One region of the Streptosporangium sp. NPDC049046 genome, then DNA from elsewhere that is predicted to be linked to it. Evidence: riboswitches for the same ligand, from Rfam matches in the RefSeq annotation. Region 1 holds a riboswitch; each other region holds the start of a gene.
What was found. Region 1 has a riboswitch for cyclic di-AMP ahead of AB0B96_RS18470 (hypothetical protein). Riboswitches for the same ligand answer to the same signal wherever they lie in the genome.
Positions count from the first base shown of each region.

Region 2: linked by a shared signal. The riboswitch ahead of AB0B96_RS01870 (C40 family peptidase) and the one ahead of AB0B96_RS18470 (hypothetical protein) in region 1 are both predicted to bind cyclic di-AMP.
Region 3: linked by a shared signal. The riboswitch ahead of AB0B96_RS06980 (CHAP domain-containing protein) and the one ahead of AB0B96_RS18470 (hypothetical protein) in region 1 are both predicted to bind cyclic di-AMP.
Region 4: linked by a shared signal. The riboswitch ahead of AB0B96_RS11925 (NlpC/P60 family protein) and the one ahead of AB0B96_RS18470 (hypothetical protein) in region 1 are both predicted to bind cyclic di-AMP.

Region 1 covers NZ_JBEZEZ010000011.1:261,381-268,842, forward strand. Annotated here, with positions in the region: gene AB0B96_RS18460 (hypothetical protein) at 1-388, opposite strand, end outside; gene AB0B96_RS18465 (hypothetical protein) at 913-1,170, shown strand; gene AB0B96_RS18470 (hypothetical protein) at 1,739-2,713, opposite strand; cyclic di-AMP (ydaO/yuaA leader) riboswitch at 2,717-2,853, opposite strand; gene galT (galactose-1-phosphate uridylyltransferase) at 2,926-4,005, opposite strand; gene AB0B96_RS18480 (DeoR/GlpR family DNA-binding transcription regulator) at 4,002-4,802, opposite strand; gene AB0B96_RS18485 (metal-dependent phosphohydrolase) at 4,887-5,483, opposite strand; gene AB0B96_RS18490 (hypothetical protein) at 5,682-5,813, shown strand; gene AB0B96_RS18495 (TIGR03086 family metal-binding protein) at 5,832-6,401, opposite strand; gene AB0B96_RS18500 (choice-of-anchor I family protein) at 6,613-7,462, shown strand, end outside.
Region 2 covers NZ_JBEZEZ010000001.1:447,042-454,503, forward strand. Annotated here, with positions in the region: gene AB0B96_RS01865 (hypothetical protein) at 1-751, opposite strand, end outside; gene AB0B96_RS01870 (C40 family peptidase) at 1,041-1,625, opposite strand; cyclic di-AMP (ydaO/yuaA leader) riboswitch at 1,708-1,867, opposite strand; gene AB0B96_RS01875 (class I SAM-dependent methyltransferase) at 2,207-2,905, opposite strand; gene AB0B96_RS01880 (NlpC/P60 family protein) at 3,139-4,056, opposite strand; gene AB0B96_RS01885 (hypothetical protein) at 4,400-5,032, opposite strand; gene AB0B96_RS01890 (NYN domain-containing protein) at 5,133-6,455, opposite strand; gene AB0B96_RS01895 (phosphotransferase family protein) at 6,634-7,462, shown strand, end outside.
Region 3 covers NZ_JBEZEZ010000004.1:127,613-135,074, reverse strand. Annotated here, with positions in the region: gene AB0B96_RS07000 (GH1 family beta-glucosidase) at 1-585, opposite strand, end outside; gene AB0B96_RS06995 (carbohydrate ABC transporter permease) at 621-1,445, opposite strand; gene AB0B96_RS06990 (sugar ABC transporter permease) at 1,520-2,497, opposite strand; gene AB0B96_RS06985 (extracellular solute-binding protein) at 2,581-3,930, opposite strand; gene AB0B96_RS06980 (CHAP domain-containing protein) at 4,361-5,056, opposite strand; cyclic di-AMP (ydaO/yuaA leader) riboswitch at 5,075-5,213, opposite strand; gene AB0B96_RS06975 (hypothetical protein) at 5,942-6,982, shown strand; gene AB0B96_RS06970 (DUF6716 putative glycosyltransferase) at 7,074-7,462, shown strand, end outside.
Region 4 covers NZ_JBEZEZ010000007.1:127,005-134,466, forward strand. Annotated here, with positions in the region: gene AB0B96_RS11905 (ATP-dependent Clp protease ATP-binding subunit) at 1-336, opposite strand, end outside; gene AB0B96_RS11910 (Lsr2 family protein) at 616-948, opposite strand; gene AB0B96_RS11915 (RDD family protein) at 2,235-3,332, opposite strand; gene AB0B96_RS11920 (amino-acid N-acetyltransferase) at 3,561-4,112, opposite strand; cyclic di-AMP (ydaO/yuaA leader) riboswitch at 4,574-4,721, shown strand; gene AB0B96_RS11925 (NlpC/P60 family protein) at 4,727-5,776, shown strand; gene AB0B96_RS11930 (LuxR C-terminal-related transcriptional regulator) at 5,854-6,054, opposite strand; gene lysX (bifunctional lysylphosphatidylglycerol synthetase/lysine--tRNA ligase LysX) at 6,830-7,462, opposite strand, start outside.

The sequences.
Region 1 (7,462 bases):
CCGAATACGCCTTGGAGCCGCCGTCGCAGATTTTGCCGTATCTACCCCGCTGGGCCTCCCAGTTGTTCGCGTTCGCGAAGTAAAGGTCCGGAAAGATGCACCCGCCCTTGGGGAAGCCGTTCTCGCGGATCACGATGGACCGCAGCTGCGCGGACTTGGAGGACTTGTAGGCCCAGGTGGTGGTCACCTTGATCGGGTAATTCCGGCCACGGTGGTCCTTGATCGCGACATAGGTGATCACGGACTGGACCGGCTTGACTCGCTTGACGTAGCTGATTTTTTGGTTGGGTGCGGCGTGTGCGGCGGGTGCCACGAGCAGCCCGGCTCCGAGGGCGGCGGTGAGAGCCACTCCGATCGTGGGAAGCCGGAATCGCGTAAGGGGTCGCACTGGTTCTCCTTCACCATGCAAGGCGTTTCTGGACAAACGATCATCTGACCGGTCGGCAGGTACTTTCGAGAAGCGTGGTCAGGCCGAAGGGTGAGCGTCGAGCCGGGTGAAGATGGAGCCGGCTGGCTGCGCGGGCGCTGAGCACGTGGCCCTCGCACATCCGCATTTCGGCGCTGCCCCGATAACGACGTCAGCCGAAACGCCGAGAACGGACACGACGCCTGCGATCCTCTTCTGCTTGCTGGTCGCTACAATTCCCTTCCCTTCAAGCGTTTTTCGAGTTTTGCGCCGACCGAAATCTATACGACCTTGGTATATTCAGAGAATATGGTCGGCATACGGGCGCTGGATCCTGCCGGGTCCTGCGCGCCAGGTGATGACGGTGCGGACATGGTCGGGCCCGTGCCTGGATCGACCAGTGGAACCTGATCTCGGCTGAACCCGCGCCCGGTCCTGCAACAGGCTCAAGCGGGCCACTGCGAGCCGGCGACCTGGAAGGTGACCGATCGTTTCTTTCCGAACCCGTGACGGTCGTGCCTCCCGACGTCAAGATGGTTCGGATCAAGACCCATGCTCACACCGGCACCGGATTTCATGAAAGCTCCAACACGTATGCGTTCCGACACCCGGCAGACGTGCGGGCGGTGGGCTACTTCAGGAACCACGCTCGGACGAGGGTAACGCTAATCAAGATCAAAGCGTTCTATACGAATGGCTTCGACGGGAATGCGCTGATCGCCCCGGCCATCAATAACAGCAAAGGCTCTTTCCGTAAGGATTGAATAACCAATGGTTATGCGCCTCGATGATGAGGTGATCTCAGAGAAATAATTCGGGCAGTTGCGGATATCCGGTACGCCGCCCGTGGCGTTTCGGGCCTTTCGGGAGAACTCGCCGAAGGCCGGAGAGAAAGACGCGGAGCCTCCGGTGGATGAGTTCTCATCACAAGAAGCCGCAGCGGTGCGGCTTTGGACGAGGGAAGGTTCGCCTGCCGCAAGTGCCTGGGCCCGGGACCGATGGATCCGGCGAGGGCGTCGTCCGGCTCGGGAACCGCTGGGTGACCGGGTGGTGCCGGATGCGAAAAGCCGGCCTCCAATCTGTCTTCGTTGGTCGCCCCCCTGCCGCGCCGGGTGACCTACGGGCGCAACCGGGCCACCTCCCATCCGTCACTCGATCAACTGGTCGGACTCAGGACCTGCTCGTCCAGGGGAACCCGTCCTGCGCGTCCGTGCAGGACTCCGCCGCCCTACGCTCTATCGCGCGCCAACCGAAGATCATGAAGCGGGAAGTCCGCGAAGCGTCCTGAGAGGACCTTGCGACAAGATCACCGCAGGGCAGAAGTCTGGTGGTTCAGTACATCGAGATGTGCGGATGGTCGAAGTGGTTGGCCGTGATGCCGCCTCGGTTCGACATGAACCTCCAGCCGGAGCCGTGGTTGATGCGCTGGCGCCAGATCACGTACTTCACGCCGAGCTTGGCCTTGTTCTTGATGGCCCAGGCGGCGATCTCGTCGCCGAGCGCGAGGTTGGCGGCCGTGGGCATCGCGCCACCGGCGCTCATCATGAAGTCGCAGGCGCGGCCCAGAGGATGCTCGCCGCCGTCGTTGACGGCCCGGTAGCAGCCGACCGAGTACGGCAGGTTGAAGCGCCTCATGACGGCGTCGCGCATGATCCGGGTGCGGTCGGTGATGTTGTCGGGGCCGGTGGGCAGTTGCGGCGCCCAGCTGCCGTCGGCGCGACGGCCGGAACCGGTGGGGGCGAGCCGGTCGAGCTTGTTCTTCATGTCGCGGATCAGCTTCTCGGCCTTCTCTCGCTGCGCCTGCACCTCCTTGGCCTCGTCGCCGATCTCGTCGGTGAGCCTGGCGGCCGTCTCGGCCGCCCGCTTCCTGCGGTCGATGCTGTTGACGAAGCCCTCCAGGTGGGCGGCCTGCTGGGCGGTGAGCTGCTCCATCACCGCGGCGGCGCCCATGTCGCCGGAGAACATCAGCGCGGGCAGCCCTCCGCCGCTGCTCTGGTAGCGCAACTGGACGATGGAGTCGACCTCCCGCTTGGCCTCGACGTAGGTCTTCTCGGCCTTTTCCAGGTTCTGCTTGGCGACGATCTCGGCCTTCTGCGCCATCTTGAGCGACTCGCGGGTGGCCGCGTAGGTCTCGATCAGCTTGTCGACCTGCTTGCCGAGCTTGGCCAGCTCGGCGCGGAGCTTGGCCTCGGTGGGCTTGGGGTCCGCGCTTCCGGCGGTGGGGGCGCCGATGGTGAACACGACGATCGAGCTCAGGCAGAGGGCCAGAGACGCACGCCGACGGAACGTGGGGGACGGGGCCGCCACGCACTCTCCTCTCCTTACGCCTACCGGGTTAGCTGACGGGTTCGGGCTGGAGGAAGCCCTTCCACCGAAGTGGTTTCACCCCAGGTGCGGTGGTTCCCCGGCTCCCGGGCAAGGTGCCCGGGATTAGGCAAATCAGCGTTTACAGCCGATGTGGGAAGGATAGTAGTGGTAAACAGCAGGTCATGCGACCTCAAGACGAGACCAAGCGGTAATCAGTTCGTGACAACAGAGCGCAGCAGTTGTGCTGTCGCCTCGGGCGACACGTCGTTCACGAAGGCGCCCATCGCCGACTCCGACCCGGCGAGGTATTTCAGCTTGTCCGGCGCGCGGCGGATGCTGAACAGCTCCATGTGCGCGTACGACAGATCGCGGCCGGTGGAGACCGGTGCCTGGTGCCAGGCCGCGACGTACGGCATGGGCACGCCGAAGATCCCGTCGAGGCGGCGGAGCACGTCGGTGTAGAGGGGGCCGAACGCCGCGCGTTCCCCGGCGTCCAGCGCGACCAGGTCGGGGACCCTGCGGTGCGGGTAGAGGTGGACCTCCACGGGCCAGCGCGCCGCGGCGGGGACGAAGGCCGTCCAGTGCTCGTTCGAGCCCACCACCCGGATCTCGGCCGCACGCTCCGCGGCCAGGACGTCGGCGAACAGGTTGCCGCCCGTCCGCTCCCTGTGGCGCTCGGCCGCCCCGAGGGTGAGCCTGGTGCGCGGGGTCACGTAGGGGTACGCGTAGATCTGGCCGTGCGGGTGGGCCAGGGTGATGCCGATCTCCGCCCCCCGGTTCTCGAAGCAGAAGACCTGCTCCACGCCGGGCGTCGCCGACAGCTCCGCCGTACGGTCGACCCAGGCCTCCATGACCAGTTCGACCCGCTCGGGGGAGAGCCGCGAGAACGCGGAGTCGTGCTCGGAGGTGAAGCAGACCACCTCGCACCTGCCGACCCCCGGACGGACCTCGCTCAACCCTCCGATCGGCCGGTGGTCGCCCGGCTGGGCGGAGAACGAGGGGAACCGGTTCTCGAAGACCACCACCTCGTAGTCGGAGGAGGGGACCTCGGTGAGATTGCCCGGAGTCGAGGGACAGAGCGGGCACTCGTTGGCGGGGGGAAGGAAGGTGCGGCCCTGGCGGTGCCCGGCCACCGCGATCCACTCCTCGGTGAGCGGGTCGTAGCGCAGCTCGGAGGCGGCGGGACGGGGCGGCAGGTCGCGCCGGTCGGGTGCCGTGCGGTCGGCGTCGTCGCGCCGGTCGAAGTAGAAAAGCTCCCGGCCGTCGGCCAGGTGGGTGATCGTACGCTTCATCGGCCGGCGATCTCGCTCTCGCGCTGGGGGTCGGTGATGATCATCTCGCCCACCGAGGCGGCGAGCTCCTCGCGGGCCTTCTCGGTCATGCCGGAGTCGGTGACCACGATGTGGGCCTCGGCCAGCTCGGCGATCGTGCTGATGCCGACCGTGCCCCACTTGGTGTGGTCGGCGAGCACCACCAGGCGGTGCGCGGAGGCGACCAGTTCGCGGTTGGTCTCGGCCTCGAGCAGGTTGGGGGTGGTGAACCCGGCGCGGGTGCTCATACCGTGCACGCCGAGGAAGAGGGTGTCGACGTGCAGGCCGCGGATCGCCGAGACCGCGACCGGACCGACCAGCGCGTCGGAGGGGGTGCGGACCCCGCCGGTCAGCACGACCGTCTGGTCGGCCCTGGGGGAGCGGTGGAAGACGTCGGCGACCCGGATCGAGTTGGTGATCACGGTCAGCTCGGGCACGTCGACGAGGTGGTGGGCGAGCGTCCAGGTCGTGGTGCCCGCGGAGAGCGCGACGGCGGTGGCCGGCCGGACGAGCCGGGCGGCGTGCCGGGCGATCGTCTCCTTCTCCGCCTGCTGGCGCACCGACTTGGCGGCGAAACCCGGCTCTTCGGTCGAGCCGGGCCCGGCGGCGGTGGCGCCACCGTGGACCTTCTCCACCAGGCCGCGCTCGGAGAGCACCTCGAGGTCGCGCCGGATCGTCATGTCGGACACGCCAAGCTCCCGGACGAGATCGGCGACCCTGACCCCGCCGCTGCCGCGCACCCTTTCCAGGATCGCCTGCTGTCGCTGCTGGGCGAGCATCGCCTCACTCCCCTTAATCCATCAGATTCCACCAAAATACCACGACCAGGTGGGGGAGGTTGTTGGATTGTGCTGGCCGGCCGCTCACAGTCGATCAAGCTCCGCCGCGATGTTCGCCCTCGCCGCCCCCTCCAGATCGGCGACGTGGAAGATCACCGGAAGATCGAGCAGCGAGCGCAGCACCGCGGCCCTTCCTGCCCTGAACACGTCGTCGGGGACGAAGCCGTACTCCTCGCGCACGGCCGCCGCGTAGGCGGCGTAGACGTCGGGGGAGGAGCCCAGGATCGCCAGGTCCGCGTCGGACAGCACGGCCCCGTCCGCGTCGCCGGACGCGGGTGCGTGCGTGACGGTCATCCTGACCAGCCGGGCGACCGTCGCCACATCCTCCGCGGGCACCCCCAGCTCCGGCAGCGCGCGCTCGGCCAGCCTCGCGCTCCGCTCCTCGTTGTCCGCGCGCCGCGGGTCGTAGACGGCGTCGTGGAACCAGGCCGCCATCCGTACCAGGTCCGGGCGCCCCGCGTGGTCGGCGAGGGCGTCGACATGGGTGAGCACCGCCTCCAGATGGGCGGTCGTGTGATACCTGCGGTGCGGCTCGTCGTACCGGGTGATCAGTTCGCGGCCGAGGGGGTCGGCCCCCGCGCCGGCGAGGGATCGCCAGCGGGCCATCAGCTTCTCGCTCATGTGACGGAGCCTAGAGTCCGGTGACGGAGCCGGTAGTCCGGCCTGACGGGTGAGGAGCCCGGTCACGCGTCCATCCAACGGGTGGGGAACGTCAAGACGGGGGAAACGCCGGGGAAATACGGTCCGCCGGAGCCGGACGGATCGCCGTCCAGGCCTTGTGCGACGGACATTCCAGGAGGAATGTGAAGGTCTGGGCGAGTGAGATCGAGTCCCGTACGGATCCGGAGGAACCTCGGCGAAGGGGTGGTCGGCATGGGCAGACGAGCACGCAAGGCCAGGGCGCGCAAGAAGCGCAGGGCCAACCACGGCCGGCGGCCGGCGGCGGGCTGACGGCACGCGCTCCGATGGTCAGGCGCGGCGGCCCCAGGAGGCGAGCAGCAGGGTCTGCGGGTCGGTGCCCGAGTGAGGCTGCGGGTGCTCCCCGGTGGCCGCGGCCTGCCGGTAGCCGGGCTCGGCGTCGCTGAACCAGGTGGCGCAGGCCTCGACCAACTCGGGATCGAGACGCTCGTCGGCACCGATGGCGCGGGCCAGGTCCCACGTGTGGATGAGCGCGTCGGCGAACAGTTCGGTGATGTACTCCCGGCCGGACACGTCGCCGAACGGCAGGTGGACGAGGCGGCCGAGGGCGTGAACGCCTGTCGCCGCCTGGATGGCGGGTACGGCCGAGGTGTCGAAGGCCTTGATGGGATCGTCGCCCAGCAGGTCTCCGTCGAAGGCGTCGCCGACGTCCGCGGAGGTCCCCCCGGCCAGCAGCACGGGAGCCCACAGGTTCTCGCCGACCACGTGGTTGACGAGAGCACGCACGTCCCAGTCGACGCACGGGGTCGGGTTCTCCCACTGCTCGGGGCCGATCCGGTGGACAAGAGCGCCGAAGTCGTCCAGTGCGCGGTGGTAAGCCTCGGGTACGTCGATGGTCATCATGCCCCTCCCGATGCCCTCCCGGGTCTCCTCCCGGCTCTCATCTTGACCGTAACCCCTGAACAGCCAGTAGTCATCGCGTCAACGGACATGACCGGCATGCCCGAGGTGCCCAAGGAATTCCGTAGGGTGCACACCTGACCGGGGGACTTCATTCCACGGTCAGATCGACGTCAGCAGTAAGTCACGATATTTTGCGAAACTTCATCTCATGCGCACCATGACTTTCACCAGGGCGACCGCCGCGGCGGTCACCGGCCTGCTCCTCCTGCCCCTCTCCGCGGTTCCGGCCACCGCCGAATCCGGCCACCGGGGCATCACACTGACCTTCCTCGGCCGTCACACCGCCGGAACCGCCGGGGCCTCGGAGATCACCGCGTACGATGCCTCCACCCGCAGGGTCTTCGTGGTGAACGCGCAGGCCGGTACCGTCGACGTGCTCGACATCCGCGACCCGCGCAAGCCGCGCAAGGTCGCCACCCTGGCCACCCCCGGAGCCAACAGCGTCGCGGTGCGCCGCGGCCTGGTCGCCGTGGCCCAGCAGGCCGCGGTCAAGACCGACCCGGGCACCGTCGCCTTCTTCGACGCCGCGAGCGGGAAGAAGCTCAGGCAGGTGACCGTGGGGGCGCTGCCCGACATGCTGACCTTCACTCCGGACGGGACCCGGGTGGTCGTGGCCAACGAGGGCGAGCCGTCCTCCTACTGCGAGGGCGAGGCGGCCGACCCCGAAGGTTCGGTGAGCGTCGTCGACCTGCGCCGCTGGACGGTGCGGACCGCGGGGTTCGCGAAGTTCGACGCCGAGCGGCTGCGGGCCCGGGGAGTGCGGATCACCGGCCCCGGCGCCACCGCGGCCCAGGATCTGGAGCCGGAGTACGTCACCGTCGACGGCGACACCGCTTATGTGACCCTTCAGGAGAACAACGCGCTCGCGATCGTCGACCTGAACCGGGTCGTGGTTCGCGACGTCGTCCCGCTGGGGCTGAAGGACTGGTCGAAGAGCGGGTTCGACGCGTCGGACAGGGACGGGAAGATCGACGTCAGGCCCCGGCCGGTGAAGGGCA
Region 2 (7,462 bases), on a different contig from region 1:
CCAGCGCCTTCTCCCCGAAGCGCTCCGCGACGAACCGGCAGGCGAGCCACGCCTCCTCGTACGCCTGCGCGAGCCTCGGCGCACCGGGGGCGAAGTCGGCCGGTCCCGGCAGACGCTCGGGCAGGACGCCCGCGCGCACCTCGGCGGCCAGCTCGGCGGCGGCCGTGCGCACCGCGATCCCGGCGTCGCGGTAGCCCACGTAGTCGGCGAAGCCCTCCGACAGCCACATCGGCACCCGGCCACCACGGGTCGCGCCGGTGGCCACGTGGGCGAGCTCGTGGGTGATCACCACGTCCCTGCCGGTCTCGGTGAGCCTGGCGTATCCCGAGGGCAGGACGATCACCCGGTCCGCGGTCGCCATCGCGGCCAGGCCGCGGGTGCTGCCGGCTCCGGCGAGCGTCGCGGCCTCGGCGTCGTCGGCGGGAAAGAGGATCACCGCGGGGACCGGCCCCCAGATCTCCGCGATCGTCGCGCGGGCGCGGTCGGCCCTCGCCGCCAGATCCCGCAGGACGGCGTCGGGGACGCCGTGGCCGATCACGAGGGAGTGCTCGCCCGTGACGGTGACGGCGGCACCCGGCCACAGGTCGCGGAGGTCGCCCGGGTCCCGGAGGAGGCGCCGGGCGTCGTACGGGCCGTGCGGGAGGAGCGGGGCGGCTCCGGCCAGGAGGGGGCCCGTCCCGGCGAACGGACCGGCGCTCATCAGCGCCAGCATCCCGGCGAGCACGGCGCGGCGCCCTTTCGGGACGGACATACGAGCCGATGGTACTTGACCGGCATCTCGACCGGCATGGAGCGGCCCCGGCCCTCCTGGTGGAGGGCCGGGGCCGCTTTTCCGTGCTCGGGCGTGTGCTTTCGGCACGCGCTTTCGACGCGCCTCCGGCGTGTGCCCGGACGCGGGCTCGGGCTCCCGTACTCGGGCGCGGTGCTCAGGCACCGTGCTCGGGTCCGGCGCTCGGGCGCCGTGCTCGGGTCCGGCACTCGGGTTCGGAGTTCGGGAGCCGCGCTCGACGCGGTCCCGGGTCCCCCACCCGGGCGCGGGCTCAGGCTCCGGGCCGTGCCGCTCCGGCGAAGGAGGACTTGTAGTAGCCCGCCAGCTTCACGACACGAACCGTCTTGCCACTGCTCGGCGAGTGGACCATCCTGCCCTTGCCGACGTACATGCCGACGTGGCCCTTCCCGCTGAAGAACATCAGGTCACCGGGGCGCAGTTTGCTCCACGAGACCTTCTTCTTGATCGCCCTGTACTGGCTGTGCGTGACCCTGGGGAGGGACACACCCGCCTTCTTCCAGGCGTACCGGACGAGCCCCGAGCAGTCGAACGCTCCGGGCCCGGAGGCTCCCCAGCGGTAAGGGGTGCCGATCTGCTTCTTGGCCGTCGAGACCGCCTTACCGGCCCGTACCTTCTGTCGTGCCGCCTTGCTCATCTTGGCCTTGGCCTTCACCTTGGCCTTCGCCGTGGCCTTGGCCTTCGCCGTGGCTGTGGCCGAGGCCTGAGTGACGGTCTTGGTGGTGCTTTCGGTCTTCTCAGAGACGCCGGCCGCACTGTTGACCAGGATCTCGGGAGGACCGTCCGCCGCCTGCGCCGCCGTGGGCCCGAGGGTGACCGCTCCGGCTGAGGCGGTCAACGTGAGGGCGATACCGCCGAGGGAAAGGCGGAAAAGGCGCGACAGACGAGGGTTGTGCAGGGTGCTGGACAGGATTTCTCCTTGGGGCTTCCACTGATGCCTACCGGGTTAGCTGACGGATTCGGGCTTGGAAGATGCCCTACGGCATAAACATGCCGATTCACCCCTGGCCGCAGCGTGCTGGGCCTTTTGGGTCCCCGGTTCCATGCCTCCTGGCTGCATGGATTCGGCGGGCCGCCGTAATGATCTCCACCCCCGGGTGGGGGCACGGCGGCCGGCTGGATTCTTATAAGGGAACCGGCCCGAAGACCGACATTCGCCGCGACGGCGTGGCTTGCACGTCGCGACGCCAGAAGTTACCCCGATCCCCAACGTTCGGCAAAGCATTCCCCAAATCCGGGAGAGCCGACACCCTTCTTGATCTTCCTGTTATCCCTGCTTAATGGCCATTTATGCTAATGAGATATGACCCTCGTCACATCCTTCGCATCACGCCCGGCAAATCACGGTTTCGTAATGTTCGTCACACTCATCGCGATCCACTGATGATGGACCGTTCCCGGACGGTCGGCCGGACGCTCTCAGCGCCTGACACAGGTGTAGGCCCCGTAGATCGACTGCTGGAAGTCCGCCTCGACGATCTCGAAGCCGGCGGCGTCCAGCATCGGTTCGAGCAGCCATCTGAAGGTGCTGTACTCGGTGCGCAGATGCTCGGCGTAGTCCTCGCGCGTGTAGCCGAGCGCGGGGTCGTCCGCCGCGCCGTCGAGCCAGCGGCCGAACACGGCGTCGGCCTCGTCCGGCCGGAAGTCGAAGATCAGGTCACGCAGGCGCAGGACGCCCCCCGGCCGTACGATCCGCGCGACGCGGTCGAGCGCGACGGCCTTCCAGAGGTCGGGGAGCTGATGGAGTGCGTGGCGGGTGTAGACCGCGTCGGCGGGCGGCCCGGTGTGCTCGTAGGACAGGAAGCCCGCCCGCACGCACTCGACGGCGGAGAGCCCGTTCTCGGCGGCACGGGCGGCCAGGAAGTCGTGCATCGCCGGGGAGACGTCCACCGCCACCACCCGCGAGAACCGCCGCGCCGCGGCCAGGGCGAACTGTCCGGTCCCCGCGCCGAACTCCACCACCGTCGCGCTCTCCCCCACGCCGTGCCTCGCGAGCACGGCGAGGTCCTCTTCGGGGTCGGGCCTGCCCTGCTTCCGGTCGAACCCGGCGACGAACGCGGCGTCGAGGTGCTCAGGTCCGGCGTACGCGAGCTCGTCGGGTATCCATGGTTTGATCATGTTCCGATGCTCGCAGCAGCACCGCGCCCGGCACATCCGGTTTTTCCCGGCACCTCACCCGGCCGGGAGCCGCGCCGTCGCCTCGCAGGCCACTGCGGACGGAGCCGCCGTGGGGCCGCTGAGCCACAGGGGAGCACCGGGGGACCGCCTGGGGCACCGGGCGCCACCGGGGAGCCATGGCGGCCACTGACGGCCACTGACAACGCTGCAGGGCAACGCTGCGGGGGCAACGCTCAGGGGCGGACGGCTCCGACGATGCGACGGCCGTAGGACGACAGCGGAACGGTCTTGACGACGTCGCCCGTCTGCGGGGCGTGCACGATCTGGCCGTTGCCCGCGTACATGCTGACGTGGCCGAGGCCCTCGCTGAAGATGAGGTCGCCGGGCTGGAGGTCGCTCAGGGAGACCTTGCGGCTCGCACCCCAGCTCCACTGCTCCCAGGTCGTCCGGGGAAGGGAGACTCCCCCGTTGCGCCAGGCGCTCTGGACCAGACCGGAGCAGTCCCAGCCGCTGGGACCCGTGCCGCCGTACCGGTAGGGCTTGCCGATCTGGGCGAAGGCGAACTGCAGGGCGGCGCGGGCGTTGCCCGAGGCTGAGCCGGTGTACTGGACCCCGGTGCTCTGCGGGTTGCCCACCTTGAAGGCGTTGAGCTCGCGCAGGAGCTTCGTCTGTGCCCTCACCATCTTTTCGGCCTTGGCCTTCTCCTCGGCCAGCTCGTCCCGCGTCTTGTCGGCGTCGACCAGGGCCTTCTTCGCCTCGTCCCGGCCGATCCGCAGCGCCTTGGTGGCCTCGTCGAAGGCGTTCAGCGACTGGGCGCGGGAGGTGGACATCTGGTCGGCGGCCGCCAGGCCGCTCAGCAGGGCACCGGGGTCGGACTGGTAGATCATGCCTTCCCAGCCGTTGATCGACCCGACCTGGTAGCTGCTGACGGCCATCGAGACGAGCTCCTTGCGCAGCCCGGCGACCTGCTTGTTCTGGCGGGTCAGATCGGCGTTCAGATCGCCGTACTTCTTCCTGGCCCGCTTCCACTTCTCCGAGGCCTGGTTGTACTTCTCGACGATCTGGTCGGCCTGCTCGTTGAGCTTCTCCAGCTTCTTCTTCGCCTCGGCGGGGGTCGGCCTCAGCTGGGCGGACGCTCCGCTCACCGGCATCGTCAACAACGCGAGAGCGAGCCCTACCGCCACCGGTATCCGAATCAGTCCAACCGGCAAACCCGCCACGGCCACGTCAACGCCTCCCGACTGCACCAGACCTGCGGCGAATAGTACAGAAGAAGTAATGGTTGACTCACCTTTTCACCGGGTTTGCTCCTTGTTCGCAGGTGACCGCTTTACCCGCGGCCGACGGTTTTCTCCCCGGAGGGCGTCGTCGGCCGCGGGAGACGGCCCTGTCAGGAGCGGTACCTCGGCCGCAGGGGGGCACCGCGGGAAGCGCCCTCTGGGAACAGGTGGTGTCCCGGCCGCGGGAAGCACCCCCGCCGGTACTCCGGTCGCACTACCCGCAGGCGGCGATGTCGCAGATCTTGGCGGTCATCCTCCTGGCGTCGCGCAACTGGACGCTCCAGTCCCCCTTCCCCGGCTTGTCGTACTCCCCCGCCCAGAGATAGACCAGGACGGCGTTGCCCTTCCTGACCAGCACGCTCCGGTCACCGCCCACCCCTGCCTTCCTGCCGTAGTAGACCTGGCCGGAGATCCTCAGCGCCTCGTCACCGAGCCCGGTCAGGCGCGAGGAGGCGTAGCGGTAACTCGCGCCGGAGTCGGTCCTGGCCGCGCACTTGACCAGGGCGGCACGCACCTGGGCGACGGCCGAGGCGGCCGAGGCCCGTGAGCCGTACAGGATCACCTGCTCGACCTTCATGAAGTCCGGCACGCCGGTGAAGGTCACCGTCCGGGCGGCCACGCGGCCGGTCGCGGCCAGTGTGCGCCTGTCGCACGGGTTGACGGCGAGCCTGGCCTTCGCCGAGTTGCCGACCGTCCAGTTGGTCTCGGGATCGTTGTCCTTCTTGGCCGCGTCCTTCTCGTACAGCAGGAAACCCCTGGGAATGGCGGCCGCCTCGGCCGTCGCGGGGGTGGTGACGGTCGCCCCTGCGGCCAGGACGGCGAGGGCGAGCGTTATGATCTTCTTCATCTGGACCCTTTCAGCACGGAGACCCCCGCCTTCAGCCGTGGGGAGAAAGTCAACGAATCGAGCCTCCTGGGTGATCCGATGCCCCACGACCTCAAAAGGTTTACGCGCGGCCCAGACGTCTGAGAAGAAGCACCGAGGGCACCGGCCTCGCGCCCATCCTGCGCACCGACTCGGCCACCTCGCGATCCGAGGAGACCACCGCGATCGCGCGTCCCGCGGGCTCGGCGCGGACCAGCTGGCGGATCAGGTCGTCGGCGATCTGGTTCGGGGCGCTGAACAGCACGCGCACCCCCCTGGGTGCCGACACCGGGACCGGCCCGTTCAGCTCGGCGCCGTCGAAGACGCAGGTCAGCTCGGTGCGGGTCTGCGCGTAGAGCGCGCCGAGACCGGTGAGAAGGCGGCTTCGCTGGTCGGCCAGGGTGAACGTTCCGTAACCGGCCTTGGTCACGTTGTAGCCGTCGACGATCAGATGGATCTGCGGCAGCGCGAGCAACTGGTCGAGCAGGGCGGGGTCGTCGTCGGCGAGCGCCCGCGCGGGAACCGCCTGGACCCCCTGCCTGCCCGGCGCCACCGAGGCGACCGAGTCGGCGGGACGGTGGATGCCCGAGGGCAGGGCGAGCTCCCTGCGCAGCCCGGCGGCGGCGTCCTGCAGGGCGTCGAGCAGCATCCGGACCTTGGTGTCCTCCACGCTGCGGCCCTCGCGCGCGGCCCTGCGCGTCGACTCCAGCTGCCGCTCGGCGTCGGCGAGCCGCTCGCGCAGGCGGCGCAGCTCGCTCTCCACGGTGCTGCCCGCCGAGAGCGCGGCGGCCTTGGCCTCGTCGGCCACCTCCTGGGCCGCGGCGGCACGCGCCTCGGCCGCCTTGGTCCGCTCGCGGGCCTCGTGCAGCCTGCGGCGCAGGTCGGAGACCTCCGAACGTGAGGTCTTGAGCTGCTCGCGCAGCCGCTCGGACTCCTCCTTGGCCGCGGTCTTCTGGGCGGCCAGCTGCTCGCGCAGCCGGGAGACCGTCTGCTCCTGGGCGGAGCCCTCGGCCGCGACGGCCGACCTCTCCAGCTCGGCGCGGGCCGCCTCCACCATGTCCGCCCAGCCCGGCGGCCTGGTCAGGTATGCGGCGGCGGCCACCATGACGGGCTCGGCCGCCGGCGGGACCGTGCCCTCGGCCAGGCTCGCGACCAGCTCGGGCCAGCCCGCGGTCAGCGTCTCCGCGACCAGCTCACGGAACTTCTTGTCGACCTCCAGCTGCGCGGCGATCGGGGCGCCGCCCAGCCTGGCCCTCTTGCGGGGATCGAACCTGGCGATCCCCTTCAGCGGCAGTGGCACCGAGGCCGCGGGCATCGAACCGAGGATCTGGGCGGCCAGCTCCACGACGTGTAAGCGAACCTGCTCGGGTAACGGACGAGACAGGCCCTCTCCGGCTGAACTCATCACGGCCCCTACTCGGATCGGTCTTCACGTCAAGGGTACGGCTACCGCACCGTGACCCCGACCTGACCGTACGTGGGCCGGTGATCGACGAGGCCGTGAACGCTTTATGGACAAGCGCTTGCTGCTGGGTTACGACTGTGCGGATCACCTTGTGACGTACGCCACCCGGGAGAGCGCGATGCATGAGCCGACGAACGAGCACGACCGGCGGAGCGAGAAGATACGGACCTCGACCCGCGACCTCGGGGAGTTACGCGAGCGGATGAGGTCGTGGCTCTCCCTGAGGGTGGGAGGCCCGGTCACGATCTCTCCGCTTTCCCGTCCCCTGAACAACGGCATGTCCAGCGAGACCCTGTTCTTCGACGCCTCCTGGACCTCGGCCGAGGGCGGGTACGACCTTCCGTGCGTCGCACGGATGGCCCCGGCGGACGAGGCCGTCCCGGTCTTCCCCGGCTACGACCTCGGCAGGCAGTACGAGGTCATGCGGCTGGCGAGGGAGCGCGCGGGCGTGCTCGCGCCCCGGACCCTGTGGTACGAGCCCGACCCCGGCCCGCTGGGCGCCCCGTTCTTCGTGATGGAGCGGCTCACCGGCGACATACCGCCGGACGTGATGCCCTACACCTTCGGGAGCCGGCTGCTGGACGCCTCCCCCGCCGACCGCGACCGGCTGCAGCGCGGCAGCGTCGAGATCCTGGCCACGCTGCACGACGCCCGGTTCACCGCGGAGGAGCTACGCCCCCTGCGGAGCCCGGGGACGGGCGAAACGGCGTTGCGCAGGCACGTCGAGGAACAGCGGGCCTACTACGAGTGGGCGCACGGCTCCATGCCCGTGCCGCTGCTGGAGCGGGCGTTCGCCTGGCTGGAGGAGCACTGGCCGGCGGATCCCGGACCCGACGTGCTGAACTGGGGTGACGCCCGTATCGGCAACGTGATGTACCAGGACTTCACCCCCGTGGCGGTGCTCGACTGGGAGATGGCCGCGATCGGCCCCCGTGAGCTGGACATCT
Region 3 (7,462 bases), on a different contig from region 1:
GAGCAGGAGGTGGTGGGCGGCGTACACCGCCTTTTCCGGCTCACGCCGCCCGGGGGCGTGCTCTCCCGAGGCGTACCCGAGGTACGCCGAGCACCAGGGCTCGTTGACCGTGCTCCAGTTGCGGACCCGGTCGCTCAGCGCGTCGTGCACGGCCATCGCGTAGTCGGCGAAGCGCTTCGACGTGTCCCGTGCCGGCCAGCCGCCCGCGTCTTCCAGGGGCTGGGGCAGGTCCCAGTGGTAGAGCGTCACCCACGGGTCGACGCCCCGGGAGAGGAGCTCGTCGACCAGACGGCTGTAGAAGTCGATGCCCGCGGGGTTGACGGCCCCGCGCCCCTCGGGCTGGATCCGGGGCCAGGAGACGGAGAACCGATACGCGCTGAGGCCGAGTTCGGCCATCATCCGCACGTCGTCCCGGTAGCGGTTGTAATGGTCGATGGCGATGTCGGCGTGCTCGCCGTTCACCACCTTTCCCGGCTGCTTGACGAAGGTGTCCCAGATGGAGCGGCCTCGGCCGCCCTCCGAGACAGCGCCCTCGATCTGGTAGGCGGAGGTGGCCGCACCCCAGACGAAGTTCGTCGGAAACATTAGATCCGGGCTCTTGATCCGCGTCTCTTGCGTGGTCACGCCTTGACCGCACCTTCCATGAGTCCGCCGACGATCTGGCGGCCGAACGCGATGAAAACGATGAACAGCGGCAGGACCGATGCCGCGGTGCCGGTGAACAGCATCACGTAGTCGGTTCCGTGGGCCTGGTTGAGCGCCGCGATCGAGGTCTGGACCACCGGGTTGTCCGGGTTCAGCACGATCAACGGCCACATGAACTCGTTCCAGGTCTGCATGAAGACCAGGAGCGTGAGCACCGCCATTCCCGGCCGGAGCGCCGGGAGGATGACGTTGAGATAGATGCGCATGGTGGAGGCGCCGTCGACACGGGCCGCCTCGACCAGTTCGTCCGGCACCGCCTGGGTGGCGTACTGGGTCATCATGAAGACCCCGAAGCCGTTGACCAGGAAGGGCAGGATCACCGCCTTCAGCTGACCGGTCCAGCCGAGCGTGACCATGAGCTCGTACAGTGGCACGACGCCCATCTGCTGGAGCGGGACCATCATCGTCACCAGGATCAGGCCCAGCAGGATCTTGCTGCCCCTGAAGCGCAGCTTCGCGAAGGCGAAGCCGGCGAGGGTGGAGATCAGCACGACCGAGACCGTCACGGTGACCGAGACGATGGCCGAGTTGATCAGGCCGGTCATGAAGTAGGCGTCCTCGGTGGACAGCAGTCGCGCGATGTTCTCACCGAGGTGGCCGCCGGGGAACAGCGGCGGGGGTACGTCGATGGCCTCCTCGTTGGTCCGGGTGGCCATGATGAACATGTAGTAGATGGGGAACGCCGACAGCACGAGGGCGAAGGCCAGGACGACCTTCGTCAGCGGGCCCGCGTCCCAGATGCGGTTTCGCGCGGCCGACTGGCCCGAGGGGCGTCGGGAGTGCTGCGCGGGGGGCCGCCGGAGCTGGGTGGCCGTCACTTGGAACCCCCGATACGGCGGGTGAAGGAGTAGTTGATGAGTGTCCCGATGAGGATCAGTGCGAACAGCAGCCACGAGGCCGCGGCGGCGTAGCCGAAGTCGAAGTCGCGGAACGCCTCCTTGACGATGAACATCGCCACGGTCTGGTACTGGCCGGTGGCGCCACCGCTCATCGTCGGGTTGCCGTCGAACATGACCGGCTCGGTGAACAGCGTCAGGCCGCCGATGGTGGAGATGAAGACGACGAAGATGATCGTCGGGCGGAGCATCGGGATGGTGATCTGCCAGAACTGCCGCCTGGGCGTGGCGCCGTCGATGGCGGCGGCCTCGTAGAGGTCCTTGGGGATGGTCTGCATGGCGGCGAGCAGGATGATCGAGTTGTAGCCGGTCCAGCGCCAGTCGATCATCGTGGAGATCGCGATCCACGCGGACCACTTCTCGTTCTGCCAGTTGATCGCGTCGACCCCGAAGAAGCTCAGGAACCAGTTGATCATGCCGTAGTCGCGCCCGTAGAGCTGGGTGAAGACGACGGCGACGGCGACGACGGAGGTGATCAGCGGCAGCAGTACGCCGAGGCGGAAGAAGAGCCGTCCCCGGATGCGCTTGTTGAGCGCGTTGGCCAGCAGGAGGGCCAGGACGAGCTGCGGGATCGTCGACATGACGAACATGCCGAGGGTGTTGATCACCGCGTTCCAGAAGGCCTCGTCGGTGATCAGCTCGATGTAGTTGTCGAGGCCGACGAGAGTCTTGTCTCCGGCGAGCTCCCAGTCGTGCAGGGAGACCCAGAGGGTGTAGCCGAGGGGGAAGACGCCGAAGACGGCGAAAAGCAGGAAGTACGGGGATACGAGGAAGTAGGGGGTCGCCCGGAGGTCGAAGCGAGACCACCCACCGCCCTGCTTCGGTCCGCGGCGCCCGCCGGACCGGCGGGGGCCGGGCCGTGGCGGCGCGGCCGGGGAGTCGACGTGCAGTGTCATCGGTCAGAGCCTTTCAGCGGGGGCAGGCGACCGGCCCGGCTGCGGGATCGCCACAGCCGGGCCGATGCGGGGCGGTACGGGGATCAGCCCGCTGCCTTGACGCCGGCCTCAAGGAACTTGGTCCAGGCCTGGTCGTAGGGGACCGAACCCTGGTCCATGCCCTCGAGGACCTTCTCCACCGCGGTCTTGACCTGGGCGTGCTTCTCGCCGAGGAAGACGGGCAGCAGGTCCTTGACCGAGGCACCGAAGATCTGGCCGGTCGGCGCGTCGTTGAAGAACGGGTTCTTCAGGTCGGCGACCGCCGGGTCCTGCTGGGCGGGGATGGAGCTCGGGAAGGCCGCGGCCTCCTGGAAGGCCATGACGTGGCCCTCCTTGCCGGTGAGGTAGTTCAGAACCTCGGCGGCCTCCTTGGGGTGCTTGCTCTGCTTGGGAACCGCGAGGTAGGAGCCACCCCAGTTGCCCGCGCCGCCGGGCACGGCCGCGACGTCCCACTTGCCCTTGTTGTCGTCACCGGCCGCACCGGAGACCACGCCGAGCATCCAGGCAGGGCAGCCCATGGTCGCGAAGGCGCCCTTCTTGATCGCGGCGTTCCACGGCGGGGTGAACGAGGCGAGCTTGGCGGTCAGACCGGCCTCGCTGAAGTCCTTCACCGTGTCGAAGGAGGTCTTGATGGCCGGGTTGCTCTCGATGATGAGCTGGTTGTTCTTGTCGAAGTAGGCGACGTTGCCGTTCTTCGGCGCCTCCTGCGACAGGATCACGTTGTAGAGCGTGTTCGGGCCGTCGAGGAACTTGGGATCGGTCTTGCCGGGGTTGGCGGCCTTGAACTTCTCACCGATCGCCTTGAAGGCGTTCCAGTCCGGCCAGAGCTTGCCGACCTCCTCGCGGTCGGTGGGCAGGCCCGCCTTCTCGAACAGGTCCTTGCGGTAGCACATGGTCATGCCACCGATGTCGGTGCCCAGGGCGAAGAGCTTGTTGTCGGCGTTGATGCCGTTGTCCCACTTCGCTGCGGGGAAGTCGGCCTTACGGCTGTCCAGCCCGTACTCGGCGAGGTCGGTGAAGAACTGCGGGCGGGCCTTCATGAGACCCATCGCGCCCTCGTCCAGGGCGATGATGTCGGCCGCGCCGCTGCCCGCCTGCAGGCGCTGGAGCAGTTGCGGAAGATAGACGTCCTCGAAACGGTCGGTCAGGTTCTGGTACTTGACCTGGATGTTCGGGTTCGCCGCGTTCCACGTCTCCACGGCCTTGTCGTAGCCGAAGTTCTCACCGCCACCGAAGGTGTGCACGGTGATGGTTACCGGCTCGGCCGGGGCGGAGGAACCGCCCTCCGCGGCGGGTGCCGCCGGCTCGCTGGAGCTACATGACGTGATGGCCAGGGCGGTGGCCGCCATGACCGCGACGGCGGCGAGCTTGCCGTGTCGCTTGTTGTTCAACATTCCGGACCCCTCTCAGGTGGTCGCCCGAACTTCATTGGGAGGCGACATCGCGGACCGGTCCCCGACAAACGCGGTCGTCGCGACGAGATCGTTCCTCAATGTGCTTTTGGGAGCGCTCCCACGAAGAGTGGACGATGGGCAACCAGGACGTCAATATGCCGAAACTCAACCGTTACATCCAGCCGCTTTAGGTGGGACTTTTGGTGTGAAAAGTCGACATACCTCCCACAAGGGTGATTGGGAGCGCTCCCATCTCACGGGCATACCAGTTGGGGCATTTCGTGGCCGTGCGGGGCTCGCGGAGGGGAGAGAGAGGGGCGGGCGGGGTGGAATATGGAATATCGTCAGGGGCACCGCTCGAACGAGCGGTGCCCCTGGGAGTGTGATGACCGGTCCGCGTTCACCGGCGGGGGGCCGGGGCGGCCGGAGGTCAGTCCGAGTAGACCGGGTAGCCGTAACCGACGACCTGGGAGACGGGCCTGACGCGCTCCTCGACGGCGCCGTTGCCGGTGTTGCCCTCGATCGTGGTGATCGTGCCGTTCCCGTTGTCCTTCTTCACGAAGCCGACGTGGTCGATGCCCTCGATGCTCTTGCCGCCGGCCCAGTCGAAGTAGACGACGGCGCCGGGAGTGGGGGCGGTGCCCCAGTGTCCGTTGTTCTTGAACCACTTGGCGTGGGCGACGGTGTAGGCGTCCCAGCCCATCGTGGGGCGGATGCCGGCCGTCTCGCCGACCCAGGAGACGAACATCGCGCACCAGGGGGCGTTGGCGTACTCGTACACGCTCTTGCCGCCGTCGCGGGCCATGGTCTCCTTGGCGCGAGGGCTCGAAACGTACCAGGACTGGAACTTGGTTCCACCACCCTGGGCGTTCTCGCGGACACCGATCTGCTTGGAAGCGATGTCCAGGATCTGTGCGGCGGAGACCTTGGGAAGGCCCTCGGCGATGACCTGCAGGGAGGTCTTCGCGGCCCCGGCGTCCTGCGCGCGGGTGTCGGCGGGCGGTGCGTTCACGACGCCGTGGCCGTCGGCCAGAGCCGCGCCGGTGGTGCCCGTCGCGAGGACGGCGCAGGCGCCCAGGACGGCGCAGACGGCGCGGGGGGTGGAGGTGAGGCGATGCTTGGTCATGCGGGGGTTCGACTCCTTGCTTCGCTTCCATACCGCCTACCGGGTTAGCTGACGGGTTCGGGCTGGGAAGTGCCCTACGACGCATGAGTGCGTTGATTCACCCCAGGAACGTGGTTCCCCGGTTCCGCAGACTTCGCGGATTCGGCGGCCGTGCTCACCGACGGCGGAAGGTTCCGCCGGGTGGAGCGCGGTCGGGCAATGTGACGGCAATGCACAGATCTGTATAGACCTAGACAATTGCCATGAACAGGACGAACGTACGACAACCCGGCAGACGATTACAAGTGGGACACATTGCTCTGACTTGGTAATACGTCCCAAATGAAGGGGTACGGCGGGGTGCCGCCTGGCGAGGGAGGGGGGAGTCGATCACGCCCCTCCGGCGCCGGGCGCACCTTCCTCCGGGGGTGGAGGGGCGTCCGGGATCCCCCGCGTTCACGGCGATCCGGGTTTTCCCGACCCGCCCGAGAGGTGTCGGCCAGGGTGTGCTACCGCGCGTGGGGAGCCCTTCCGCCGAAGATCATATAATCACCATTTTTTAGAACAAGTATTCGATGGTAAAAAGTATGCGGATGGTAGGAGTTCTCCCATGGAAGTGCCGGAGAGCGCACACGGGGCCCGGCGGCTCACGACCATGCCCGAGGAGGTTCTCGCGGCCTCCAGGTGATCGGGGTCCACGGCCGGCGCCTCCCCGCCCGGCCCGCGACGATGAATCGTCGTGGCCCCGCCGACGCCGGCCCGCCCGACGGACATCCGGTCGTATCCGATCTCGGACGGTGGCGGCGGAGAGGTAAAGACCAGAGAGATCATCTGCAATCTCGCGTGGTCGGTTGTTCACCCGCAGTTCCCTGCTCCTTAAGGCCACCGGGTTAGGTTGTGCCAGTCGTGAACGGGTCATCGCCCGGCGTGGAGGACGGTCGAGACCACGCGCGGGAGCAGGATTCGACCATCGCCTGGGTGGAGTCCCCGCTGCAGATGCTCTGCGCGGTGGAGGCCCACCATGCCGGGCTGCTCGGCGCCCGCAGCCATCTCGTCCCCCGGGCGAAACTCCGCCCGCTGGCCGTGACAGGCCGCGAACTCGGCCGCCTCACCCTGCCGAGAGGGCTTGAGCTCACCCCGGCGCGCCCGGACATGCCCCGGCCGCGCCGGGGGGAGACCTGGGCGGTGGGCGACGCCTTCTCCGGCAAGGTCCAGTTCCGCTGGCTCACCGCGTCCCCCGGCCGGATCGTGATCGTCGACGACGGGCTCGCCACCATCAGGCTCCTGGAACTGCTCACCGGCAGGACGGGAACGCCCCTGCTGAGGGCGAGGGGGAAGGCGGGGAGGCTCAGGACCGTCCTCGCCACGGCGGCCGGGCTCAGGCTGCGCGCCGCCGCCCGCGCGGGGCGGTTGTCGATCTTCACCGCGCTGCCGGTGCCCTCCGACCTGGCGAAGGCCGTACGTGCCAGGGGAGTCGAGCTGGTCACCCACGACTTCGCCTGGTTGCGGTCCCAGCCGCTGCGAAGGCCCCGCCCCGCCGAGCGCACCGTCGTCCTCGGCACCTCGCTGGTCCGCAACGGCCTGATCCACCGCGAACGCTACTTCGGCTGGCTGGCCGGGCTCGGATCGGCCGAGCCGGTGGCCTACTTCCCGCACCGCCGCGAGGACCCCGGCGACCTGGCCCGGGTCGGGGAGCAGCCGGGAATCACCGTCTACGACGGCGGGATCCCCGCCGAGATGACCCTGCGCGGCCTGGCCGCCGAGCAGCGGGTGCTGAGCCTGCCGTCCACCGCGGTCACCTCCCTGCGGGTCCTGCTCTCGGCCCGGGGGGTCGCCGTGGAGACGGTGGACGTTCCCGACGAGTGGTGGACGGCCGAGGCGGCGCCGTCACTGCGCTCCCACCTGTCGAGGTTCGCCCATCACGACACGGGAGTCACCGGGTCATGACCCGACGGCCGAGGCCGGGCGGGCTCGCCGCTCGCGCCACGCACACCGTGCCCGTACACGAAACCGGGGAATTCCCCGCCGGAGGTTTTCTTTGAAGGTCCTGGCCGTGGCCGACTCCGACTCCTACCTGAAGTGGGCGGCCTGCCTGCTGCGGGACCTGCCCGCAGGCTGTGAGTCGGAACTGGTGGTCGTCCGCACCCCCATCACCCCTTCGCCGGCGCAGATCCACGCCGCCGTGGCGGGCTCGGCGGCAGACCCGCCGGTGCTGTCGGCCCGCGCGCTGCGCCGGGCCGCCGAACGATTCAGACCCGACGTGGTGCTCGTCGCCTGTACGGGACCGGTGGTGGACGTGCTGACCGCAGACGTGCTGACCGGGCTGCGGCCCCGGCCGGTGTTCGTCTCGGGGCTGCCGGGCATCTCCGTCCCCGCCACCGAGAAGGCGTGGCTGTTCCGCAGCGGATGCGACCTGTTCGTGCTGCA
Region 4 (7,462 bases), on a different contig from region 1:
GAGGCCGAGCAGGATGTGCTCGGTGCCGATGTAGTTGTGTCCCAGTTGCAGGGCTTCGCGGAGCGACAGCTCAAGGACCTTCTTGGCACGCGGGGTGAACGGAATGTGCCCCGACGGCGCAGACTGACCCTGGCCGATGATCTCCTCGACCTGCTGACGCACACCTTCAAGACTGATGCCGAGGCTCTCCAGAGCCTTGGCGGCAACGCCTTCACCTTCATGGATCAAGCCAAGAAGAATGTGCTCCGTACCGATGTAGTTGTGGTTGAGCATCCGGGCCTCTTCTTGGGCCAGGACGACAACCCGCCGTGCGCGGTCGGTGAACCTCTCGAACATCTCGTCGCTCCTCACAGAGCGGTCAGGCAGGTCCGGGATATCCGAGCCCTGTCATCCCGCATGGTAGCCCCGACCCGGCGACCGCTCTATGCAGAAGACGTTCCCCGAGCGCAGGGCGTTCACCCTCCATCCAACTACTTATGGGGGGTGCGATGTTCCCGCTACGCCGCAAGCGAACGACGTTTGTCTTCCAGTAAAACGCATCATGCGGTCATGGCCGCCACCGGACCCCACCGTGACCGCCATAACCGCATGATTCACTCGATCTACTGAGCCGATCTAGTGAGCCTGCTCGTACTGCTCGACGATCTTCGAGGCGATCCGACCGCGCTCGCTGACATTGAGTCCGTGAGACTTCGCCCACGCCCGGATGTCGGCGCTCTTCTCTCGCGTGAGTGCCCGCGCTCCGCCTGCGCGGCGGCGGCGGGGAGCCAGGGCGCCGGAACGGCGGGCGCTCTGCACGAAAGGCGACAGGGAGTCGCGGAGCTTCTTCGCGTTAACGTCACTCAGGTCAATCTCATAGCTGGTGCCGTCAATCGCGAAGGCGACAGTCTCATTGGCCTCGCCCCCATCGAGGTCGTCGATGAGAATCTCCTGGATCTGCTTGGCCATCTACACAATCCTTTCGCGGAGTATTGTTTCATTCGCAAGCTAAACATATACCCGCGATCGAAGAGCGGCAATTCCAGGAGCTCGGCGATTCTCACAGGCAACCGAGACTCACCGGTCGAGCCTCCGGTGGATCAGCTCTTCTGCGACTCGGGGTCGGGCCGTTTTGCCGGACGTCGGCCGGCGGCTTCACTCCGAAGTAGCTTGACGACTCCGAAGATGAAGGCCCCGCCGACGACCGCCGGGGGTATCAACGCGGACAATACGTCGTACATTCGCCCTCGCTCCGCACCGTGGGTGGCTTTCTGGGGACCATGAAAATGTGGCGGCGGCTCTCCGGGCCTCGCGAGCGCACCCGATCGCTGGAACCGCCCATAGATGACCATAGCGCCACCGACCGGCGACACGCGCGCAGGGGCGACCATGCCGTCTTCCTCCAGCCTAATGCTTCTCTCCAGCTCTCTTACCGGTTGTGGTCGTAAAGGCACGAGGAAAAACCAGGTGGACGATCAGGTGATCATCATCGTCGCCGTAATACCAATGCCGCGCGGCTTCCGCGCCGCTGCGCCATCGACCTCCCGGCGACGAAGTCCCTGCTGAAGGGGGCTGTCCGCCGGGATGAACAACACCTTGCCATGGAGCCTGAGATCGCCGCCGACGACTTCATCGCGAGAATGCCCTCCGTCGACAGAACGCCCGGACGGGGAGCTGCTCGCTTCATCACCTCGGTGTGAACCGATGTGACACAAGTGTATGGAACAAGACGGATCTTCAACACTTTCTTGCCAAGAGTACGACCCACTCTGGCACGGAGTACATAGTCGTAGACCGTATAACCACCAAACACGATGCACTCCTCAGACAACCTCGCCAACACCGGGCGCCCCGATCCGGATCCGTAAGAAGGTCTTCACCGGCTGCCCCGAACACACGGCGGAAGGCGAAGAAGAGAATCCGACGCGAGGTCACCGAGGATGCCGGAGGCGCGCGGCGCCGACCATTCGGCGAGTAGTGCACGAACCCCCGACGGGGACGGATCCGGCATTGACCCCTCATAGGGCGCCCAGGGCGGACGTGAGCCCGTTGTGGGCAACGTACGCGAATATTCCGGCGAGCGGGTCGAGACTCGGTCATAACTTCCCCCGCGTTGCTCAGGGCGCGGCAAATGGTTTTGAGGCTTCCGCGCCCCGGCCCCCGAGACCCTTACGGACCCCTAAGGGCCCCCGTTTTCTCACCCGCGCACGAAAACGGGGCCGGCGGTTGAACCGCCGGCCCCGTTATTCAGGGGACTACTTGATCTTGACGACGACCGTCCCCGCCACCTTGTCGTGCAGGGCCTGCTGCAGCGGCTTGTCCCACAGCAGCCACAGGACGTTCACGAGGCTGAAGATGTTGAAGAGGAAGCCTACGAAGGGGATCCAGCTCAGGAACTGCGGGCCGAACATCACCCCGGCGCGCTTGACCGCCATGTCGGAGCCGAGCCCACCGGGCGGCAGGGCACTGCCGACCGGCACGACCTTGATGCCCATGACCATCTTGCCGACCGTCTGGCCGCCCCTGCTGAGCATGAGGAACTCGTAGGCCATGTAGATCGCCGCGCTGACCAACGCGATGAGGAGCCCGGCGAGGAAGGTCCCGCTCCCCTCCGTGATCGACGTGCCGTCGAAGGTGGGGGCGGTCACGAGCATCGCGGTCAGCACCAGGCTGATGATGACCCCCGGGATCGCCAGGATGATCCCGTCGACCAGCCTCGCCAGCAGACGCTGCCACCACTCCGCGAGCGGGGCGGGCGCCCCGGGAGGACCGCCGTACGGCTGGCCGTAGCCCTGCTGCCCGTAGCCGGGCTGCTGGCCGTAGCCCTGCTGGCCGTAGTCGGGCTGCTGGCCGTAACCCTGCTGGCCGTACTGCTGCCCGTAGTCCGGCTGCTGACCGTAGCCGGGCTGCTGGGCCCCCTGCTGGCCGTAGCCCGGCTGCTGGCCGTAAGCCTGCTGGCCGTAACCGGGCTGGGACTGCTGACCGTAGCCCGACTGCTCGTGGGACGCCTGCTGGCCGTAACCGGGCTGCTGCTGCCCGTACGACCCCGTCCCGCCCTGCTGGCCGTACCCGCCGGTCCCGCCCTGCTGGCCATAACTGGGCTGCTGGCCGTAACCCTGCTGCTGGGACTGCTGGCCGTAGCCGGGCTGCTGCTGCCCGTACGACCCCGTCCCGCCCTGCTGGCCGTAGCCCTGCTGCTGGGACTGCTGCCCGTAGTCGGGCTGCTGGCCGTAACCCTGCTGGCCGTAACCGGGCTGCTGGCCGTAGCCCTGCTGCCCGTAACCCTGGCCGTAGCCGGGCTGGCTCTGTCCTGGGCCGGTGTTCGGCTGTGAGGCCTCCGACCGATATCCCATGACCGTTACGTCGGGATCGAGTTCGCCAGCGGCTCGACCCGCGTTGTGCTGTCCGTAATCCGGGTGTCCCGACGGTGTGCGATCGCGGTCGGGATCATCCTGTGGATACGGCGGCTGTCCGGTGCTCACCGCGTCACCTCACTTAGACTGCGCATGTGGCAAATGTCAGACGCACATGCTTGCTGCTGCACAAGGTATCGACATAGGTATCGACAGTCACCTTTCCGATCAGTCAGCTCCAAAGTCATCACAGTCGGGCTCACGTGTCAGGTGGAGCAGCATCCGGGTGTTTCCCAAGGTGTTGGGCTTGACGTGCTCCAGATCGAGAAACTCCGCCACGCCCTCGTCGTAGGAGGCGAGAAGCTCCGCGTAGACCGCGGGAGCGACGGGCGTGCCCTGGATCTCGCGGAAACCGTGCCTGGCGAAGAAGTCGACCTCGAAGGTGAGGCAGAAGACCCGGCGCAGGCCCAGCTCCGCGGCCGTGCGAATGAGGGCGGAGACGATCCGGTGGCCGATTCCCATCCCGCGACGGGTCGGATCGACGGCCACGGTGCGGATCTCGGCAAGATCCTCCCAGAGGACGTGGAGAGCCCCGCAGCCGATGACCGCCCCCTCGGCGTCGGTGGCGACCCAGAACTCCTGAACGTCCTCGTACAGGGTGACGGTGGCCTTCTCCAGCAGGCGGGGGCCGACGCCGCCGTAGGTGTCGACGAGCCGCCTGATCGCGCGGACGTCCGGGGTCCGGGCACGACGGACCGAGACCTCGGCGGCCTTGGCGATCTCCGCGACCTCGGCCGCCGCGGGCAGGGGCGGGTCAGGCTCCGCCCCCTCGGGTCCCGCGCGTCGCTCCCCGCCGCCCGGGGTGCTCACGACCGGCACGGGAGAATGCTCAGCAAGCTGCTCCATGACCGTTCAGCGTACGTCCTCACCGGTCTTCAATTACGGCTCCTCCTTAACTCGCGGCACACCCCCCTCACATGACCGCCGGTAATCGCTTTACCACACTGGGCGCGCGGCATCTCACGTGTGCCACAACTCACCTTTGGTACGGTCCCGGACCTGGGAAGACCTTCCCCGCACCCCCCGCCGGGGAGGTAAAGGCAGCGTAATGGCCATGTTGATCATATTGACATGTGATCTTTCCGTGACACTTCAGTTGCGGAACCTCCACTGAATTCGCAGTTCTGGTTGAGCAGGAACCACGGGTGCACTAATCTCCGTGCTCGATGTCAGAGACGTAAAAGCCTGACCCGCCGAATCCCTCACCACGGGGAACCGGGGACCCACCACGTCCTTGGGGGTGAATCCGAGTGCCACCGGCGCACTCGGTAGGGCTGCCTCCGGCCCGAACCCGTCAGCTAACCCGGTAGGCGGCCGAGGAGAGGAGCCCGTTGGTGAAGCGCGAGCGCGACCGCGGAGGAAAGAACGCGGGCGACGACGCCCGCCGTCGAGAACGCGCGCCGCGCGGGCTGCGCCGCCGCATGGCGGTGATCGGCCTGGCATTCGCCACCCTCACTCTCGGCACACCGACGGTCGCGGCCACCGCCGACCCCGAACCCAGCCTCCAGCAGCTGGCCAAGCAGGCCGAGAAACTGCACGAGGAGATCGGCGTCCTCGCCGAGCGGTACAACGGCGAGCGGGTCAAGCTCAGGCAGGCCCAGCGGGCCGCGGAGAGCGCCGAGAAGATCCTCGCGTCGAGCGAGTCGGAGCTGGCCTCCCGTCGCACCAAGGCCACCCTCCTGGCGCAGAGCACCTACATGTCGGGCGGCCTGAACTCCGGACTCGCCTTCACACAGGCGACGGACCCCGACACCTTCCTCGATCAGGCCACCACCAACTACGCGCTCCAGCAGCAGCAGAGCGAGGAGGTCGCCCAGGTCGCCCGGGCGATCGAGGCCGCCGAGCGGGCGAAGGCCGGCGCCAAGGCGAGGACGTCGGAGGTCAAGAAGCTCCTGGCGGAGATCGACGGCAACCGGACCAAGATCGAGCGTCTGGTCGCGCGGGTCGAGAGCGACCTGTTCAGCGAGGTGCGTGCCAGGGCCGTCGGCAACAGGGGCGCCCGGGTGAAGACCAACGTGCCCATCGTGGGAAGCGGCAAGGCCGCGGAGGCGACCCGCTGGGCGCTCACCCAGCAGCTCAAGCCGTACGTCTGGGGCGCCGAGGGTCCCAACTCCTTCGACTGCTCCGGGCTGGTCATGTGGGCCTACCAGAAGGTCGGCATCAGCCTGCCGCACTACACCGGCGACCAGTGGACCGCCGGCACCCACGTCTCCAGGAAAGAGCTACGCCCCGGAGACCTGGTCTTCTTCTACAGCGACCTGCACCATGTCGGGATCTACATCGGCGCGGGCCTGATGGTCCACGCGCCCCGGACGGGTGACGTCGTCCACATCACCACGATCGACAACCGGCCCTTTGTCGGAGGCGTCCGCATCGCCGCCTGAGCGTGCCCCACCCCGCCCCCCTGCCCTGTCCGCACGCGTGCCCGGCCCGACCTGCCGGGCACGCGTGCGGTGCCGTGTCAGATCAGGCGACGGCGTGCGGCCCAGGCGACGGCCTCGATCGCCGTGGCGACACCGATGCGGTCGCAGATGCCTCTCAGCCTGCGCCTGACGGTCCGCCCGCTGATGTCGAGGCGACGCCCCACCCGATCGACCGTGACACCCTTGGCGAGCTCAGCCAGCAGCACGAGATCGTCATCGCTGAGACCGATATCGCTCATGCCCAGGGGGCTGTCGCCATGGCGTGAATCCACTTCTGGATATGCCATCAAGAGTCACTCCCCCCACTCTGGAAACCGGGTGCGAGACGCCGGAAATGAATACCGTCCGCCAGGAACGGTAAACGCCTTGTTCAAAGGTCGTCAAGTTCCGCTCTTCATAGCGCGCGTCCAGTATTGACATAGTAGGCGCTACATGAAGTACTCATGATATGTCAGTGCCTTTGCGGCTATGTCATGACCCATCCCGAGCACGAGCCGGCAGGTACCCCTGGCTGCGGTGATCGAAGTCCTGGCAGAACAAGGTTTCGCGGGAGCCCTCGCCCCGCCGGGCGCGCCGGAGCGGGTCCTCCGGAGATCCGGACTGCCCGCATTTCTCGGTAAAAACCGATCTCTTCCCGATAGTCTTCGGCGGCCATCACCATCCGCCACCTTGACGACACGCCGCGAAAAAGACGGAAATATAGGGGTCGAGGAAGCGGCTTCGCGGCATTCGTGAAGTATCACGCGGTGACGATGGGACGCGAAAGCGATATTGGACGTGCTGGAAATGGATTTCTGATCCGCACGGAAAGGCGTCCGGCATTATGGGGGACCATGGGCGCGACGACCGTTTCCAGCCCTCAGCTCTCGTCCCGTCCGTCCCGTCCGTCTCGTCGACGGCCCCGCGGCACTCACGGCGGTCTCACCGCGCCACCACATGAAAACGGCGCCGGCCCCGGGCGGTGCCCGGGGCCGACGCCACCACAAGATCCCTGCGTGCCGCCCTTCGCCGTGCTCAGGCGGTCGGCTTGACCAGCGGGAACAGGATGGTCTCGCGAATGTTCTTGCCGGTGAAGGCCATGATGAGACGGTCGATCCCGAGCCCCATGCCACCGGTGGGCGGCATCGCATATTCCAGGGCGGTGAGGAAATCCTCGTCAAGCTGCATGGCCTCCGCGTCGCCGCCCGCGGCGAGCAGGGACTGCTCGGTGAGGCGGCGGCGCTGCTCGACCGGGTCGTTCAGCTCCGAGTAACCGGTGCCCAGCTCGGTACCGAAGCCGATCAGGTCCCACTTCTCGGTGAGGAGGGGGTTGTCCCGGTGGTTGCGTGCCAGCGGGGAGGTCTCCAGCGGATAGTCCATGACGAACGTGGGCTGGATGAGCGTGTGCTCGACGAGGGCCTCGAAGATCTCCTGGACCAGCTTGCCCTGACCCCACTTGGCGTCCCAGTGGATCTCCCGCGCGTCCGCGAGCTTGCGGACGTGCTCCAGGGGCGTCTCGGTGGTGACCTCCTCGCCCAGCGCCTCGGAGACCGATCCGTACAGGGTGATCCGCGGCCACTTCGCCAGCCCGAGATCGACCTCCTGGCCCTGGTGGACGACGACGGAGTGGCCGAGGGCCGCCATCACGGCCTTCTGGATCATCCGCTG